Regions from separate parts of the Saliniradius amylolyticus genome, predicted to be linked through region 4. Evidence: predicted binding sites of a transcription regulator. Region 4 holds the regulator's gene; each other region holds the start of a gene.
The links. The regulator FliA, encoded in region 4, starts transcription of late flagellar genes. The targets are predictions, from matches to a motif close to CTAAAGNTNNNNNNNNNNNNGCCGATA.
Positions count from the first base shown of each region.

Region 1 (4,372 bases), 350 kb from region 4:
CGGACAGAAGAAGAAGAGAGATAAGGTTGGGGGTGAGAGCCCAACCGTCTTTTCCAAGAGAGATTGAGGAGAATAGTCATGCCATTATTTGTAAACACTAATGTTAGCTCATTAAATGCCCAGCGCCAACTGATGAGTTCGGGCAACGGTCTGGACCAGGCGTTTGAGCGTTTGTCATCGGGCTTCAGAATTAACAGTGCGTCGGATGACGCGGCGGGTCTTCAGATTACCGACCGTCTGCAATCGCAGATTATGGGTCTGAACCAGGGCAACCGAAATGCCAACGACGGCATCTCTTTGGCGCAGACAGCCGAAGGTGCCATGAACGAAATGACCAGCATGTTCCAGCGTGTTCGTACATTGGCCTCCCAGGCAGCGAACGGCTCGAACACGGATGAAGACCGGATTGCGATCCAGGAAGAGATTCGGGCATTGATGGATGAAGTCAATCGAATCGCGTCGGATACGACCTTTGGTGGTCAGAACCTGTTGGACGGCAGTTACTCAGCGAGTTTCCAGGTTGGTGCAGATGCGGTGCAAACCATTGGCTTTAGCATGAAAGAAGTGGGAAATACCGCCAATGGTGCGAACAGTTTAACGGCCAATGGAGGTTTTACCCTGTCAGGTATAGCGGGTATAGCCAGTGCGGTGTCGGGCAATGCGCTAACGGATGTCATTGGTGCGAATGGCGTGTCGGCCTTTTCGGCACTGGATACGACGCTGGCGTTAGCGGATTTGGCGTTCAGTGCAGCGAATCTTGCCGCGACCACGATATCGGTATCCTCCCAGGTCAATGCGCAGTTAACCCTGGCGAGTATGGACTCATTGATTGCAGTGGTGGATAAGAAGCGTGCTGAGTTGGGTGCGGTTCAGAACCGTTTCCAGTCCACGATTAATAACCAGGCCAATATTTCAGAGAACCTGAGTGAAGCGAAGTCGCGAATCAAAGATGCGGACTTTGCGGAAGAAACCGCGAAGCTGACTAAGAATCAGATACTGCAACAGGCTTCACAGACCATTTTAGCGCAAGCCAATCAGCGCCCTCAGGCAGCACTGAGTCTGCTTCAAGGGTAAGCTTTTCAATCCCAGTAACGCTACTGGTTGAATTATTAAACTCCTGCAGGGTCGCCCTGTGGGAGTTTTTTGTATGAGAGTGGGAAGTAAAAGTTGTTATAAAACAGGGTCTTGACTATTTTTTTTAAGATTTTTAAAAAAAACATTAAAGCCTGAAGATATGGGGTCGATAAACAGTTTAGACGACTTGTATCTAAAGTCGCTCTGTAGAGTTGGAGGCGTAATGCTTAGGGGTAGGCTAGCGTCTCAAATACAAACAAAAGCGGAGGCTATATTATGCCATTGTATGTAAACACCAATGTCAGCTCGTTGAATGCTCAGCGTCAGTTGATGAAATCTGGTAATTCGCTTGATCAGGCATTTGAGCGCCTGTCATCAGGTTTTCGTATTAACAGTGCATCAGACGATGCGGCTGGTCTTCAAATTTCAAACCGTTTAGAAGGCCAAGTAAATGGACTAAACCAAGGTAACCGTAACGCGAATGACGGTATTTCTTTGGCTCAGACAGCTGAAGGGGCAATGGAAGAGATTACAAACTCTTTCCAGCGTGTGCGTACCCTGGCCTCTCAGGCGGCCAATGGTTCAAATACTGATGAAGACCGCTTAGCGATACAGGAAGAAATTCGCTCACTCATGGAAGAAGTTAACCGTATTGCTCAAGATACGACGTTCGGTGGTCAAAATCTGCTGGATGGTAGCTACGAAGCGAGCTTCCAGGTTGGTGCAGACGCGGTCCAAACCATCGGCTTTAGCATGAAAGATGTCGGTAATACAGCCAATGGTGCAAACAGCCTGACGGCCAACGGCGGCTTTACCTTGTCGGGTATTGCGGATATAGCCAGTGCCGTTACCGGTAACGCTTTGACAGACGTGGTCGGTGCCAATGGTGTCTCAGCTTTCTCGGCGTTAGACACCACGATGGCCTTGGCTGATATTGCCTTTAGTGCAGCCAGTCTCGCCGCAACCACCATTTCTGTGTCTACTCAGGTTAATGCTCAGTTAACACTTGCGAGTATGGATTCATTGATTGCGGTGGTGGATAAGAAGCGTGCTGAGTTGGGTGCGGTTCAGAACCGTTTCCAGTCTACGATTAATAACCAGGCCAACATTTCTGAGAACTTGTCGGCAGCGAAATCTCGTATCAAAGATGCAGACTTTGCCGCTGAAACAGCGAAGCTGACGCAGAATCAGATTCTGCAGCAGGCTTCTCAAAGTATCTTGGCTCAGGCAAATCAGCGCCCTCAGTTGGCACTGAGTCTACTTGGCTAAAACAGGTAGTGCCTCTAATATTGAGAGAGGTACCGGCTTCGGTACCTCCTCTTAAGCCAAGTGGTAGGAGGATATATGTCAGTCAGCAATATTCCGGATTTTGTCAGCTATTCACCTAAGATTGGAGAGGGAGCGTATTCAGGTGATGGAGCAGAAAAGCGAACAGTACTTGAGGTGTCCCAAGGTACGCAAGAGACGGCCAGTAAATCTCAGCGCCGCGATAGCGAACCCGTGCCTTCAGAGCAGTCAGCGTCGTCGTCCTCAGATGATAAAGAGTCTGTTATTGAACAATTAACTTCGTTGAATGAGCAATTCCCGCTCAAATCCACCAGTCTCGTATTTGAATTCGATGACGCCAACGACCCGCCCGTGGTCAAGGTTGTTGATAAAGATAGCGGTGAGGTGATAAGAGAAATACCGCCAAAAGAATTGAGAGAAATTGCTCAAGCTCTGAGTGAGATCGCCGATAATCTAAATAGAGGTTCTGGTATACTGTTCGATGAAAAGTCGTAAGCAGTAGGCCAATTACGGAGGTACTATGCCGACAATTACCAATGCAGGAGTTGGTTCCGGGCTTGACCTAGAGTCGATCATTTCTGCCACACTACAGGCGAAGAATCAGCCTAAACTGCAAAAGTTTGCCCAGCGCGAGTCTGAGCTAAACGTGCAGTTGACAGGCATTGGTGCCATTAAGTCGGTCATGTCCAAGTTGCAAGAAACGGTTGAGGACTTGCTTAGTGCGGACAAATTCAATCAACGAGTTGCTACTACCAGGCAACCAGATAATGCAGATACTTTAGGTGACTTGGTTGATGTTAAAGCAGCAGAAACCGCGACACCCGGCAACTTTGACATTGGTGTTGTACAGATTGCCCAAGGCAGTCGCGCGGTAACTGACACATCGAATCCGGCCAATACTTTCTCATCTGCTGACGAAGTTATTACTACTTCTGCCAGTACTTTATCGTTTGCCGCAGGAGGCAAGTCATTCGATGTTGCCATCGATGCCAACGCCACTTTGGAAGACATAAGACAAGCGATAAATAACTCCGATACCAATTTCGGTGTGTCTGCCAATATTGTAAATACTGGTTCTGAAAGCTTGTTGGTGATCGAGTCTAACGAAACCGGTGCGGGTAATGATTTAACTATCACTAACGACAATGCTGAGCTTGACAGACTTTCTACGGTTGCAAACGGCGGGGGTGCAGGGGGCCTAGCAATTGCCGCCGAAGATCAAGCTCAGGATGCCATTATCGAAGTAGATGGTATCCAGATTACAAATGCCACCAATACCTTTACAGATGCGGTCCAGGACTTAACGATTACCGCTAAACGGGAAAGTGTATCTGGTGAAGTGGCCAAAGCGACAGTTGATTACGATAAAGAGGGTGTAACCAAGAAAGTGAACGACTTTGTTAAGGCGTTCAACAACACCATAGATATGCTCAACCAGCAATCATCTTCTGTAAATTCACCGCTTTTTGGTGATGCAACTATTCGCTCAATCAAAGACCAATTGATTGGCGCATTGTCAACAGAGGTGTCTGGTGCCGGTGATTTTAAAACAATGTTTGATGCAGGTCTCGAGCTGAATGAAAGCATGAAGCTGGATACATCCAATGTCATTACTAGCTTAAGCGAAGCTTTAGACAATAACTTTGCGGATGTTGGTAAATTGTTTACTAATCCTGGTGGTATATCAGAGACCTTTAATAATATTTTGTCTACTTATGTTGAGACAGGTGGGGTTCTCAAAGACAGACAAGATTACCTGAATGAAGAACTGGATGATCTCACTGACGATAGACTCGACCATCGGTATCAAATGCAGCAGTTAGAATCCAGCCTTAGAGACAAGTACGCCTCTTTGGATACGTTGATTGCGAGTATGCGCAGTTCCGGTGACTATCTTATGGGACAACTGGCCTCTCTTCCGGGCTTTACATCCAATAAGAATTAGTTAATAGAACAGAGTATTAAGAGGTATGGTTATGAATACGAAGGTTAAGCACTATCAGAAAGAGGC
Region 1 is NZ_CP029347.1:1,194,867-1,199,238, forward strand. It holds gene HMF8227_RS05645 (flagellin N-terminal helical domain-containing protein) at 79-1,074, shown strand; gene HMF8227_RS05650 (flagellin N-terminal helical domain-containing protein) at 1,351-2,343, shown strand; gene HMF8227_RS05655 (flagellar protein FlaG) at 2,419-2,856, shown strand; gene fliD (flagellar filament capping protein FliD) at 2,882-4,306, shown strand; gene fliS (flagellar export chaperone FliS) at 4,338-4,372, shown strand, end outside.
Region 1: the regulator FliA is predicted to act here: its motif matches at 1,220-1,246, upstream of HMF8227_RS05650 (flagellin N-terminal helical domain-containing protein).

Region 2 (4,372 bases), 350 kb from region 4:
AGAGATTGAGAGATTTGAGAGATTATCCCAACAGACTCAATGCAGCTTGAGGACGCTGGTTGGCCTGAGCCAAAATAGTCTGAGAAGCCTGCTGCAGAATCTGATTCTGCGTCAGCTTCGCTGTTTCAGCGGCAAAGTCTGCATCTTTGATACGAGATTTCGCTGCCGACAAGTTCTCAGAAATGTTGGCCTGGTTATTAATCGTAGACTGGAAACGGTTCTGAACCGCACCCAACTCAGCACGCTTCTTATCCACCACCGCAATCAATGAATCCATACTCGCAAGTGTTAACTGAGCATTAACCTGTGAGGAAACAGAAATTGTAGTCGCAGCAAGGCTAGCGGCACTAAAGGCAATATCAGCCAAGGCCAACGTGGTGTCTAATGCCGAGAAGGCTGAAACACCATTGGCACCAACAACGTCCGTCAAAGCGTTACCGGTAACGGCACTGGCAATACCGCCAATACCCGACAGGGTAAAGCCGCCGTTAGCCGTCAGGCTGTTTGCACCATTCGCGGTATTTCCCACTTCTTTCATGCTGAAGCCGATGGTTTGGACCGCGTCTGCACCAACCTGGAAGCTCGCTTCATAGCTACCATCCAGCAGATTCTGACCACCAAAAGTGGTATCTGATGCTATACGGTTCACCTCTGTCATCAATGAACGAATTTCTTCCTGGATCGCTAAGCGATCTTCATCGGTGTTTGAACCGTTGGCAGCTTGAGAAGCCAGAGTACGCACACGCTGAAACATGTTAGTGACTTCGTTCATCGCACCTTCGGCGGTTTGAGCCAAGGAAATACCATCATTAGCATTCCGGTTGCCTTGGTTCAGACCTTGAATCTGAGACTCCAGACGATCTGAAATTTGAAGACCAGCCGCATCATCAGCTGCGCTGTTAATACGGAAGCCTGATGACAAGCGTTCAAACGCCTGGTCCAGATTATTGCCTGAAGTCATCAGCTGACGCTGAGCATTCAACGAGCTGACATTTGTATTTACATATAAGGCCATAGTTACACCCTCAATCTATGTGTTAATTCGATAAGCCGTCATACAGGTTGTAGTTCGACTTACCTAGGTTATCGGGCGGCAACTTGCTTCCTTTAGGATTTTTTTTGCCACCCCAAAGAAAAGGGAAATAAACCACATATATAACAACCAATTACATGAAACAGGGAGGAAATAAAAAGAAAAGAAAAGACTGGCGCAACATGAACTACTGGAATGCAATAACTCACAGATAACTTATCACTCTTACACCAGAAAACCCTATAAAAGCTAAATTTATCAACAGAATATAAAACTTAAAACCAATAGGTTACAAATAAAAACATCGACTAATGAAAGCCTTAACAAAAAAAATAAAAAAAACATAGATAAGCATAAGAAAACAGAAGCCAATACAGCAACCACTTGCCACTACTGGACACCTGCTACGCTACAAATTGGTATACGGACCAACACAGCCGATAAGCTATGTACTTCGCAAAAGGTGTATCATAAAAAACTCCATCTGCCCTCTAACACTCTCTTCAGCCTTTGCAATAATGCTGCGAAAGAAAAACCTTATTAGACTTGTAGATTATATCGGCGGCAACCGGAGACAATTTAGGAAAAAATTTACCGCTTCGATAATGGGGATATAGCGGGCGTTACAGGGGCTCTGAGGTACAAAGAAATAAAGACGGCAGATTCCTGCCGCCTTTGGCTTCAGAGAGTTGAGAGAATATCTAAGCGACCAGTTATTATTGGTATAGTACTTGCTTTTATCTTTTTTATGGCGGGAAGTGACGGAAAAATGTCGTTCCTGCCTCGGTTAGTAAGTAGCCTCCGCGGTCTTACTTTCCACTTTTGCCCCCTTATCTCTACCCCTTCCTATGGTAAGGGGGCAATACCTTTCCCAGTAGCGTTACTGGGATTGAAAAGCTTACCCTTGAAGCAGACTCAGTGCTGCCTGAGGGCGCTGATTGGCTTGCGCTAAAATGGTCTGTGAAGCCTGTTGCAGTATCTGATTCTTAGTCAGCTTCGCGGTTTCTTCCGCAAAGTCCGCATCTTTGATTCGCGACTTCGCTTCACTCAGGTTCTCTGAAATATTGGCCTGGTTATTAATCGTGGACTGGAAACGGTTCTGAACCGCACCCAACTCAGCACGCTTCTTATCCACCACTGCAATCAATGAGTCCATACTCGCCAGGGTTAACTGCGCATTGACCTGGGAGGATACCGATATCGTGGTCGCGGCAAGATTCGCTGCACTGAACGCCAAATCCGCTAACGCCAGCGTCGTATCCAGTGCCGAAAAGGCCGACACGCCATTCGCACCAATGACATCCGTTAGCGCATTGCCCGACACCGCACTGGCTATACCCGCTATACCTGACAGGGTAAAACCTCCATTGGCCGTTAAACTGTTCGCACCATTGGCGGTATTTCCCACTTCTTTCATGCTAAAGCCAATGGTTTGCACCGCATCTGCACCAACCTGGAAACTCGCTGAGTAACTGCCGTCCAACAGGTTCTGACCACCAAAGGTCGTATCCGACGCGATTCGATTGACTTCATCCATCAATGCCCGAATCTCTTCCTGGATCGCAATCCGGTCTTCATCCGTGTTCGAGCCGTTCGCTGCCTGGGAGGCCAATGTACGAACACGCTGGAACATGCTGGTCATTTCGTTCATGGCACCTTCGGCTGTCTGCGCCAAAGAGATGCCGTCGTTGGCATTTCGGTTGCCCTGGTTCAGACCCATAATCTGCGATTGCAGACGGTCGGTAATCTGAAGACCCGCCGCGTCATCCGACGCACTGTTAATTCTGAAGCCCGATGACAAACGCTCAAACGCCTGGTCCAGACCGTTGCCCGAACTCATCAGTTGGCGCTGGGCATTTAATGAGCTAACATTAGTGTTTACAAATAATGGCATGACTATTCTCCTCAATCTCTCTTGGAAAAGACGGTTGGGCTCTCACCCCCAACCTTATCTCTCTTCTTCTTCTGTCCGGTCTCTCACCCCCGGACAATTCCTTTAACGGCAGACAAAAAAATTACTTAAGAAGTTTTTTTATCACCCGGCTGAAGCCTATCAGGGCAAGGGGTTCGGGGTTATCTTGCTCAAAGAGATTTGCTACCATTGCCGCCATTAACGCACTCGGAAAACCTCAACCTATGAAGTTTATTTCCTTTAACATCAATGGCATCCGCGCTCGACTACACCAGCTCCAGGCGCTGATAGACAAACATCAACCGGACGTGATCGGCTTACAGGAAACCAAGGTGCATGACGACCAATTCCCCCTTGCCGATGTACAGGCCATGGGGTATCAGGTGCATTATCATGGTCAGAAAGGCCACTACGGTGTGGCCTTGCTCAGCAAGCAAGAAGCGAGTGATGTTCGTTGTGGCTTTCCCGGTGATAGTGAAGAAGCACAACGACGGATGATTATGGCCACTTATAAAGACGAAAATGGACAACCGGTCCGCGTGCTGAACGGTTACTTCCCTCAGGGTGAAAATCAGGAACATGAAACCAAATTTCCCGCTAAGCGTCGTTTCTACGCCGACTTGAATAACTATCTGCGCGAGTATCACCGTAACGACGAGCAGTTGATCGTGATGGGCGATTTGAATATTTCTCATCAGGATCGGGACATTGGTATCGGTGAGCAGAATCGTAAACGCTGGCTACGGACCGGCAAATGCAGCTTTCTTCCGGAAGAGCGAGAGTGGCTGAACAACCTGTTAAGCTGGGGGCTGAAAGACAGCTTCCGCAGCCTGAACCCAGACGTCGACGATCAGTTCAGCTGGTTTGACTATCGCTCAAAGGGCTTTAACGACAACCGCGGGCTGCGCATCGACCTGATCCTGGCGACCACGCCTCTGCACGACAAACTCGCCGACGCCGGCATTGATTACGAGCTAAGGGGCATTGAAAAGCCATCTGACCACGCGCCGATCTGGGCTGATTATTCTTAATGTGGGGATTAACACCACTTCAGATCGCTGCTTGGGCCGCCTTAATTGTTTTTGTGTTGCTCGGCCTGCGCCACCAGTCGCCCAGTGAATTACTGGGCGATAGGCGCTCACAACACCTGGTATTCGGCTCAGCCGCCTGTGTGTTTTTCCTTTGGCTATTTCGTACCGGCATCTACGACGGCCTGAATGTGCACTTTTTGTGGCTAACTGCACTGACATTAGCCCTAGGCTACCGCCGAGCTATTATAAGTGGGATATTAGCGCTTCTCGGGGTTACTTTGATAGGTTATGAAAGCTGGCCCATGCTGGGTATCAACGCCACCTTAGGGGTAATCATTCCCATCAGCCTGAGCTATATCATCTACAACGTGGTATTTCACAAATTACCGCGTAATG
Region 2 is NZ_CP029347.1:1,190,338-1,194,709, reverse strand. It holds gene HMF8227_RS05640 (flagellin N-terminal helical domain-containing protein) at 23-1,015, opposite strand; gene HMF8227_RS05635 (flagellin N-terminal helical domain-containing protein) at 1,932-2,927, opposite strand; gene xthA (exodeoxyribonuclease III) at 3,170-3,976, shown strand; gene HMF8227_RS05625 (energy-coupling factor ABC transporter permease) at 3,976-4,372, shown strand, end outside.
Region 2: the regulator FliA is predicted to act here: its motif matches at 1,085-1,111, upstream of HMF8227_RS05640 (flagellin N-terminal helical domain-containing protein).

Region 3 (4,372 bases), 1.3 Mb from region 4:
CACTTGGTCGGATCAAACTGATACCAACGAATGCCGTTGCGATAATCATACTCAAAGATATGGTGAAAATTATGGTAGCCCTCACCGAAGGTTAAGAAGGCCAGGATGCCGTTATCTCTGGCGGTATTTTTGTCGGTGTATGTCTGACGCCCCCAGATATGTGCCAGCGAATTAATGAAGAAGGTGACATGATGGACTACCACCAGACGGAAAACTCCTGCCAGCAACAACATGCCCCAGATATCGCCATTGATCCAGCCAAGTAACATCGGCACACCAAAGTTGGCGAGCAGGGTTAAAGCCAGATAATGGCGGTGCTGGAACATAACAATCTTATCGCGCTGCAGGTCCCGGCAGTTGCTGTAGTCATCGTAGCGTGCTGCCTGGTACTCACGCAGCATCCAACCAATATGGGAAAACCAGAATCCGCGCTTGGCGGAATAAGGGTCTTTGTCGTTTTGATCCACAAACTTGTGATGGATTCGGTGGTCGGAAGCCCAGTGCAAAATACTGTTTTGCAGCGCCATGGCACCAAAAAAAGCCAGCAGGGCACGGATAACCGGATGGGCCTGGTAAGTTTTATGTGACCATAACCGGTGATAGCCAGCGGTGATGGACATGCCTGACATCCAGATTAGCGCGATACAGCTGGTGATCTCGACCCAGTCAAAGCCGCCAGTAAAAGCTTCGATGGGGACGAATATCAGGCTAACGGCGCCTGTCAGGATGAATACTAAGAGATTGGTCAGAATAATTGGCGGTTTGTTCATCTTTACTTATTTTCAGCGTACAACTGTGCGCTAATTTACGTTTTTTAGACTCTCGTTGCAATAAAAAAGGGCTCGTGAAGGGAAGATGGGTCAATGTTAAAATGGCAAAAAATCCCCACAGAGAGTGCAATGCGTCGCCAGGAAAAAAAACAGAAAACGCGCCGTGCTATTATCGATGCGGCTTTTGGGTTGCTGAATGAGCAGCGAAGCCTGTCGAGCGTGAGTTTGCGGGAAATCGCCAGGGCGGCGGGCATTGCGCCGACCTCCTTTTACCGTCATTTTGACGATATAGACGATCTGGGCCTGACTTTAGTGGATGAAGCGGGGTTGGCATTGCGTCAGCTAATGCGTCAGGCCCGCTCTCGTATCGATGCGGGCGGCGGTGTTATTTCAACATCAGTGATCACCTTTATGGAGTTTATTGAGTCCAACACCAATGAATTCCGGCTCTTGTTGAGAGAGCACTCGGGGACTTCCCCGGCCTTTCGTGCGGCGGTCTTACGTGAAATTCAGCATTTTATCGAAGAACTCACCCATTACATTATGGCGCATACGGGATTAGGGCAGGAGCTGGCTAGCCTGCAGGCGGAAGCGATGGTTAAGCTGGTATTCAGTACGGGGGCAGAGGCAGTGGATGCCAGCCTCGAGCGTCGTCGAGAGCTGGCCGAGCGCCTGGTAGAACAATTACGCTTTATTGCTCGCGGTGCCAAAGCGATGGCAGAACGTTAGCGTTTTTGTAGATAAACACCGCATTCGGCGTGATGGGTGTAAGGAAACTGGTCAAATAAAGCAAAGCGTTTGACCTCGTGCGTCTCTGTCAGCAGAGCTAAGTTGTCAGCGAGTGTTTCCGGGTTGCAGGAAATATAGATGATATTCTGGTATTCGCTGACCATATTACACGTATCCCGGTCCAGACCGGCTCTGGGCGGATCAACCAGTACCGTCTTACAATCGTAATCGGCTAAATTAACGCCTTTGAGCTTCTTGTGGTTCTGACCACTCGCCTGGATCTCGGTGTACTCTTCACTCGACATCTGCAACACGGTGACGTTATTTACCTGGTTTGCCTCAATGTTGTATTGGGCCGCTTTTACTGAAGTGCGGGAGATTTCCGTTGCAAGTACCCGACGGAAGTTCTGAGCCAGAGGCAGGGTAAAATTACCCAGTCCGCAATACAGTTCCAGCAGATCACCCCTGCTATTTTGACTCGCATCCAACGCCCATTGAATCATCTTGGAGTTCACCAGCCCGTTGGGTTGGGTGAAACTATTCTCCACCTGCTTAAACTGGAAGTGCTGACCGTTAACCGGCTGCGACTCCATGACGTAGTCCTTGTCCAGCAAGACCTTTTGCTTACGGGCTCGGCCGACAATGTCAATTTTATAATCTTTGCGAAGCTCAGCCAGGATCGCTTGAATCGCATGCTGCCATTCGCTATCCAACGGCCGGTGATAGATCAGGCTAACCAGAATCTCACCGCTAAGAGTACTTAAGTAGTCGATCTGATAGAGCTTACGCCTGGCGGTGGCATTGGGCCTCAATAATGCCAAAAGCTCCTGCATCACCGAGTTAATTAATCGGCTGCCAGGCAAAAAATGGTCGACCCGATATTTATCCTTAGTATCAGGATCGAACATAATGTGGTAAAGATCGTCACCGTCATGCCAGACGCGAAACTCGGCTCTCAAGCGATAGTGACTGGGCTCTGAGGCGTAAACCTCAAGTGTCGGCATGGAAAAGGCTGACATCTGAGTACGCAATGCCTGAGCTTTTTGCTCAAGTTGCTGATCATAGGTTGTGGGATCGATCTGGGTTGCTCTCATTATTACTCCTGCTAATGCCGCAGAGGATTCTAAGGGTTTTGGGCTGTTGTTCAATGTAGAATCCATTTTGAGAATTAAATCGCTGATTAAAAACTAAACTATTACAGAGCGCCGCCGATACAATAGCTGAGGGTAATTGCGAGGAAAAACTCATGAACTTGGGTGAATTAAAAGCGTTTTTGGGTCAGAAAGCGCAGTATGCACAATCGAATAATGCCAGGCAGCCGCAAGGGCAAGCGGTGGGTCATACTAAGCAAGCCCAGCCGGATGCGGTAACCTTGTCCAACTTGAGTCAGTCTCAACGCCTGATGAGTGTTCGAGTACTAACGGGCTCCTTCAATCAGAACCTTGAGATCAATGGACAAAAGCCGAATCTGACAGAACCTTCTGCCAAGGAGCAGGATAAGCCGCTGTTCGATTTTAATGAAGTGGTCAAAAATGTTCTTGGCTTTATCAGTGGTGCACTGAATAAAGCGAAACAGAACAATGCCTCCGATGATCAGTTGACCACTATGTTACAGCAAGCCAGAGATGGTGTTGCCAAAGGCATCGAAATGGCCGAAGAAGAGCTCGGGGAGTTGATGAATGACGACATTCAGGAAGGCATTAGCGAGAGCCGGGAGCGAATTAATCAAGGGATTGACGATCTTGAAACCAAGCTGTTCTCGGAAAACACCCCCTTGAGCAGTCAGAGTGTAACGGCAGCTCAATCGCTTAGCTACAGCCAGGAAAGTACAGGTTCGTTGACCATTCGGACTCAGGATGGTGACGAAGTTAGCCTTAGCTTCGAAGACATCCGTCGTTTCGAGGCCAGCCAGGCTGCCAGTATCAGTCAAACCGCTGACGGCGGACAGGGATTTGCCGCTGAGCAATTGGTAAGCTTTTACGAAAGAAGTGGTATCGCATTTTCGGTAAAAGGTGAACTGGACCAGGAAGAAATGGATGCGATTGCCAAGCTCGTAGGCGATACAGCCGATCTGGCGGACGAGTTTTTTAATGGTGATGTAGAAAAAGCCTATAACGAAGCCTTGAAACTGGGCTTCGATGAAAAGGAGTTGACTGGGTTTGCTTTAAACCTGAGTCGGCAGGAGCAGACACGGGTTGTTCAGGCTTATGAGTCCGTTTCATCGCTCAAAGATGAAAGCGGCCAAGGCAGTTTAAGAGAAATAAAGCCGGTGGCGCATTACCTGGATAAAATGCTGGATGTGATGGACCAGGCTCAGAAAAAGCTTGAGGATGTCGAAAGCTTCGACAATCTGATTCAGGAGTTGTTGAATCAGATGATGGATGACCTGAAGCTGGCTGACTTAGTTGATGCAGTCAATCAGTTCCAACAGTTCAATGCCAGGTTACTGGACAACCTCCCTCAAGCAGTGAAAGATGAATCAACGGACACCTCATCGCCGTCCACTAAGATGGAGTGAAGGAGTCGGTAATAATAAAAAAGCCTGCATCAAGCAGGCTTTTTTATATGGTTAAGGTAAGGTCAACTATCTTTCTTTAGCGACTCGTACCTTTAAAGTGCGATCCTGAAAGCTTTGGTCGTTGAGCTGCTTGATGGCCTTATCAGCTGCAGCCTCCGCCATCTCTACGAATCCATAACCCTTGCGCTTGCCGGTGCGACGATCCTTCATCAGTCGGACCGAGACGACACTGCCGCATTGAGCGAAGTGCTCACGTACCGCTTCCTCATTGGCACGGTAAGGCAGGTTGCCCACATATAACGTCTGAGTTTCTGAGGTATCCTCGGGATCGCCGGCTGTCTTGACGATAAGAGAG
Region 3 is NZ_CP029347.1:2,157,686-2,162,057, reverse strand. It holds gene HMF8227_RS10080 (acyl-CoA desaturase) at 1-770, opposite strand, end outside; gene fabR (HTH-type transcriptional repressor FabR) at 900-1,499, shown strand; gene trmA (tRNA (uridine(54)-C5)-methyltransferase TrmA) at 1,496-2,593, opposite strand; gene HMF8227_RS10065 (DUF5610 domain-containing protein) at 2,746-4,017, shown strand; gene HMF8227_RS10060 (RNA recognition motif domain-containing protein) at 4,084-4,372, opposite strand, start outside.
Region 3: the regulator FliA is predicted to act here: its motif matches at 2,687-2,713, upstream of HMF8227_RS10065 (DUF5610 domain-containing protein).

Region 4 (4,372 bases):
CATTACCCATGCGCGGTTTACCAACGTCTTCCCGCTCGTCAGGCATCTCAATGCCATGATCAACCGAGTTACGCACCAAGTGCACCAAGGGGTCAGCCAGAGCTTCCACCAGATTCTTATCCAGATCCGTCTCTTCCCCTTCCAAACTAAGGGTAATCTCTTTCTTCAGGCTGCGTGCCAGGTCCCGAACCACTCGAGGAAAACGACCGAAGACTTTCTTGATCGGCTGCATCCGGGTCTTCATCACCGCGCCTTGCAAGTCGCCAGTCACCACATCCAGGTTGGAAATGGCCTTGGTCATGTTCTCATCGGTCACATTATTGCCCAGCGTCAGCAAACGATTACGGACCAATACCAGCTCGCCAACCATATTCATAATTTCATCCAGACGCTTCGTGTCCACACGAACGGTTGTTTCCGCCGGCGGAGCAGCGGCGGCTTTACGCTCTGGTTTCTTGTCATTGGTCGCCGGTTTCTTCACTGCCGGTGTGGGCTTCGGCGCAGGAGCAGGCTTGGGAGAGCCAGACTCGGATTTGGGAGACGGACTCGGCGCCGGAGAGGGAGAGGGGCTGGGTGCTGCCGACTTGTCCTCATCAGCACCAGGGCCTTTACCCTTACCATGCAGCTGATCTAGCAGAGCCTCAAACTCGTCTTCGTCAATCTCTTCATCACCCTCACCAGAAGATGTTGCCGCAGCTTCTTTAGTGGATTTCTTGTCAGGTTCTTCACCCGCCTTGAACTTACCCTCTCCATGGAGTTCATCCAGTAAGGCTTCAAATTCTTCATCGGTAATATCCTCATCACCGTCTTCACCTTTTTTCTCTCCGGATGGAGCCGCTGAAGCTGCCTCTTTTTCAGCCTTGGAGGGACCGCTGCCCGGACCGTGCAACTCATCCAGCAGCGCTTCGAATTCATCTTCGGTGATCTCATCAATGCTGTCACCCTCTCCTGCCTGTTCAGCGTTTTCAGAGGGTGTCGGCGCTTCCGGCTCAGGGTCGGGCTCGGGCTCTGCTGGCGCAGATTCGGCGGCCGCCTTTTCATCTTCCGATTCCGGTTTGCTAAGGCGATGCAGGGTGTCCAGCAATTCAGGAGAAGCGGGCTCCAAATCCTCTCTGGCTTTAACCCGCTCAAACATATCGTTGACAGTATCCAAGGACTCCAGGATTACATCCATTAAATCGGATGTCACCTGACGCTGACCGTTACGCAAGATGTCAAAGACGTTCTCTGCGCCGTGACAAATATCCACCAACTCAGTTAACGAGAGAAATCCAGCGCCGCCCTTAACGGTATGGAAGCTGCGGAAAATGGCATTCAGCAGATCTTGATCATCTGGGTTGTTCTCCAGATCCACTAACTGCTCCTGAAGCTGGTCGAGTATCTCGCCCGCTTCGATCAGAAAGTCCTGTAGTATTTCCTCGTCAACATCGTAAGCCATTTCAGCCCCCTAAAATCCTAAGCTCGACAGCAAATCGTCCACATCATCCTGACCGGTCACAACATCGTCGCGATTCTCGGCATCGATGATGGGGCCTTCAGCCTCTCTGGCTTTATCGGAATCAGACTCAGATTTATTAGCTTTTTCATTGACTTCCGGTTCACCAAATACAGTCAACATGTGAACCAGACTGTCTTCCACCTCTTTAACGAGGTCGATGACTTTACGAATCACCTGCCCAGTTAGATCTTGATAACCTTGAGCCATTAACACTTCGGTCATTAATTCGGTCAACTTAGCCGTGTCATTGTTCGACTGCTCCAGCAAGGCGTCCACCTTATGGCACAGCGCTTTAAACTCTCCCAGCTCAATGTCACGGCTCATCAGACGCTTCCACTCGGGCAGTATCTCACCGATATTCGCATTCAACTGCTCCACCATGGGCATACTCTTTTCTACCGCGTCCATGGTGGTATTAGCAGCCTGCTCCGTGGTTTCGATCACATAGTTTAGTCGGGTCTTGGCGTCGGGAATGTCTTCATTGGCCAGGTTGGCAATGCGGGCATCCAATTGAAAGTTATTCAATGAATCGTGCAGCTGGCGGGTCAGTTTGCCCACTTCGGCAAACAGCTCGGTGGAGTCCCGCAAGCTGATGGATTCCAACAGCGCGTTAGCTCCCTCATTATCGCCTTGCTCAAGCAATTGCACCAATTCCCTGGCTTCTTCCAGGGAGATGGGGGTATTGGATTTATCTGTCATCGGGCGTTCCTTATTCGGGTAGGAGGCGCCGGATTAACCCAGGCGTTCGAAAATTTTGTCGAGCTTTTCTTTCAATGTGGCTGCAGTGAACGGCTTAACGACATAACCGTTGACTCCGGCCTGGGCCGCCGCCACGATTTGCTCTTTCTTGGCTTCCGCGGTCACCATCAATACGGGAAGGTGCTTTAGATTATCATCGGAACGAATGGCCCGTAACAGGTCGATACCTTGCATGCCCGGCATATTCCAGTCGGTCACGACAAAGTCGAAATCTCCCTGCTGAAGCATTGGCAGTGCAGTGTTACCGTCGTCCGCTTCCTGGACATTGGTAAAGCCAAGATCTTTTAAAAGGTTTTTAATGATTCGTCTCATTGTTGAAAAGTCATCAACAACAAGAATTTTCATATTTTTATCCAAAACTGCCTCCGATGAGGATTGCACTGATTAGAATTAACATACTGCTTTCTAGGCGGCCTGCCAAGTTTGCATCCGAGTCCGCAAACGCAACATCGCCTGGCTATGAATCTGACTCACCCTGGATTCACTGACGTCAAGTACCTCGCCGATCTCTCGTAAGTTCAACTCTTCGTCATAATACAGGGACAATACTATGGCTTCCCGCTCCGGCAAAGTGGTAATCGCGTGGGCGAGCGCCTTTTGAAACGCACCTTGTTCCAGATCACGATAAGGCGTGTCTGCCTGGCGAGACTCTTCGGTACTGAGCACATCTTCTGTTACTCCCAGGTCCTCAATACCGATCATCCGACCCGCATTCACTTCATTGAGCATCTGGTGGTAATCATCCACGCTGACCTGCATTTTCTCAGCCACTTCCAGATCGCGAGCGTCGCGACCGGTCTCTTTTTCCACCTCGGAAATAGCTTCGGCAATAGCGCGGCCATTCTTATGCACCGAACGCGGGGTCCAGTCACCTTTTCGAATCTCATCCAACATGGCACCGCGAATACGGATACCGGCAAAGGTTTCAAAGCTGGCTCCCTTGGAACCATCAAAGTTTTTGGCCGCCTCCAACAACCCGATCATCCCCGATTGGATCAAGTCATCAACCAGCACGCTGGCTGGCAGTCTTGCCATCAGGTGATGGGCGATGCGCTTCACCAAAGGCGCATGCTGTTCGATCAGTTGACGTTTATCGTCTTGTTGTTGATAAGCTGCCGCTTTACTGTTCACGCCTTATCTCTCTGCATTTGGGGGTCGTGATTTACCAACTGCTCCAGGAAAAACTCCAAATGTCCACCAGCCTGCTCCGGAACCGGCCAACGCAAAGCCTGTTTGGCCAGGTTGGTAATGGCGACAGATGCAGGCGAACCCGGGAAGGCATCCACAATAGGCTGCTGCTTGCGCACAGCCTTACGGATATTTTCATCGAAGGGCACCGTGGCCACCAGTTCCAAAGCGACATCCAAAAATCGATGGGTTACCTTGGACAACTTAGCAAACAACTCCTGCCCTTCGCGCAGGTTTTTAACCATATTGGCCACGACCTTGAATTTGAATACGCCATAATCGCGATTCAAAATTTTGATCAAAGCATAAGCGTCGGTCAGGGAGGTGGGCTCGTCGCAAACCACTACCATAATGTCCTGAGAGGCTCGGGAAAAGCTTAATACCATGTCGGAGATACCGGCGGCGGTATCCACAATCAGAACATCGATTTGGCTTTGCAATTCACTGAAGGCGCGAATCAAGCCAGCGTGCTCTGTGGGGCTGAGTTCGGTCATACTCTGGGTGCCGGAACTGGCTGGGGCAATCTTGATGCCATGAGGGCCCTCTACCAGAATCTCATCCAACAAGCACTCGCCGGACAACACATGAGACAGGTTCTTTTCGACTCTCAGCCCAAGCATAACGTCCACGTTAGCCAGTCCCAAGTCGGCGTCCAGCACCATAACGCGCTTGCCCTGCTTGGCCATGGCGATAGCCGTGTTCAGGGTGATATTGGTTTTACCCACACCCCCTTTTCCCCCTGTGACCGCAATCACTTTAATCTGCTTAGGCTGATTCATTCTTCGTAAGCTACTCGCCTGATCCTCAATCATATTGATACTGCTGAGTTCACCGCTCGTTGGGTTTTGGCCGCTCCGAGCGCAAATTGTTTATAGAGTCTGGCCGCGCATGAGATCAAATATTTTGCATCGGCCGCCTTAATGTCTT
Region 4 is NZ_CP029347.1:843,631-848,002, reverse strand. It holds gene HMF8227_RS03990 (chemotaxis protein CheA) at 1-1,438, opposite strand, end outside; gene HMF8227_RS03985 (protein phosphatase CheZ) at 1,448-2,197, opposite strand; gene cheY (chemotaxis response regulator CheY) at 2,231-2,614, opposite strand; gene HMF8227_RS03975 (RNA polymerase sigma factor FliA) at 2,663-3,388, opposite strand; gene HMF8227_RS03970 (MinD/ParA family protein) at 3,385-4,257, opposite strand; gene flhF (flagellar biosynthesis GTPase FlhF) at 4,254-4,372, opposite strand, start outside.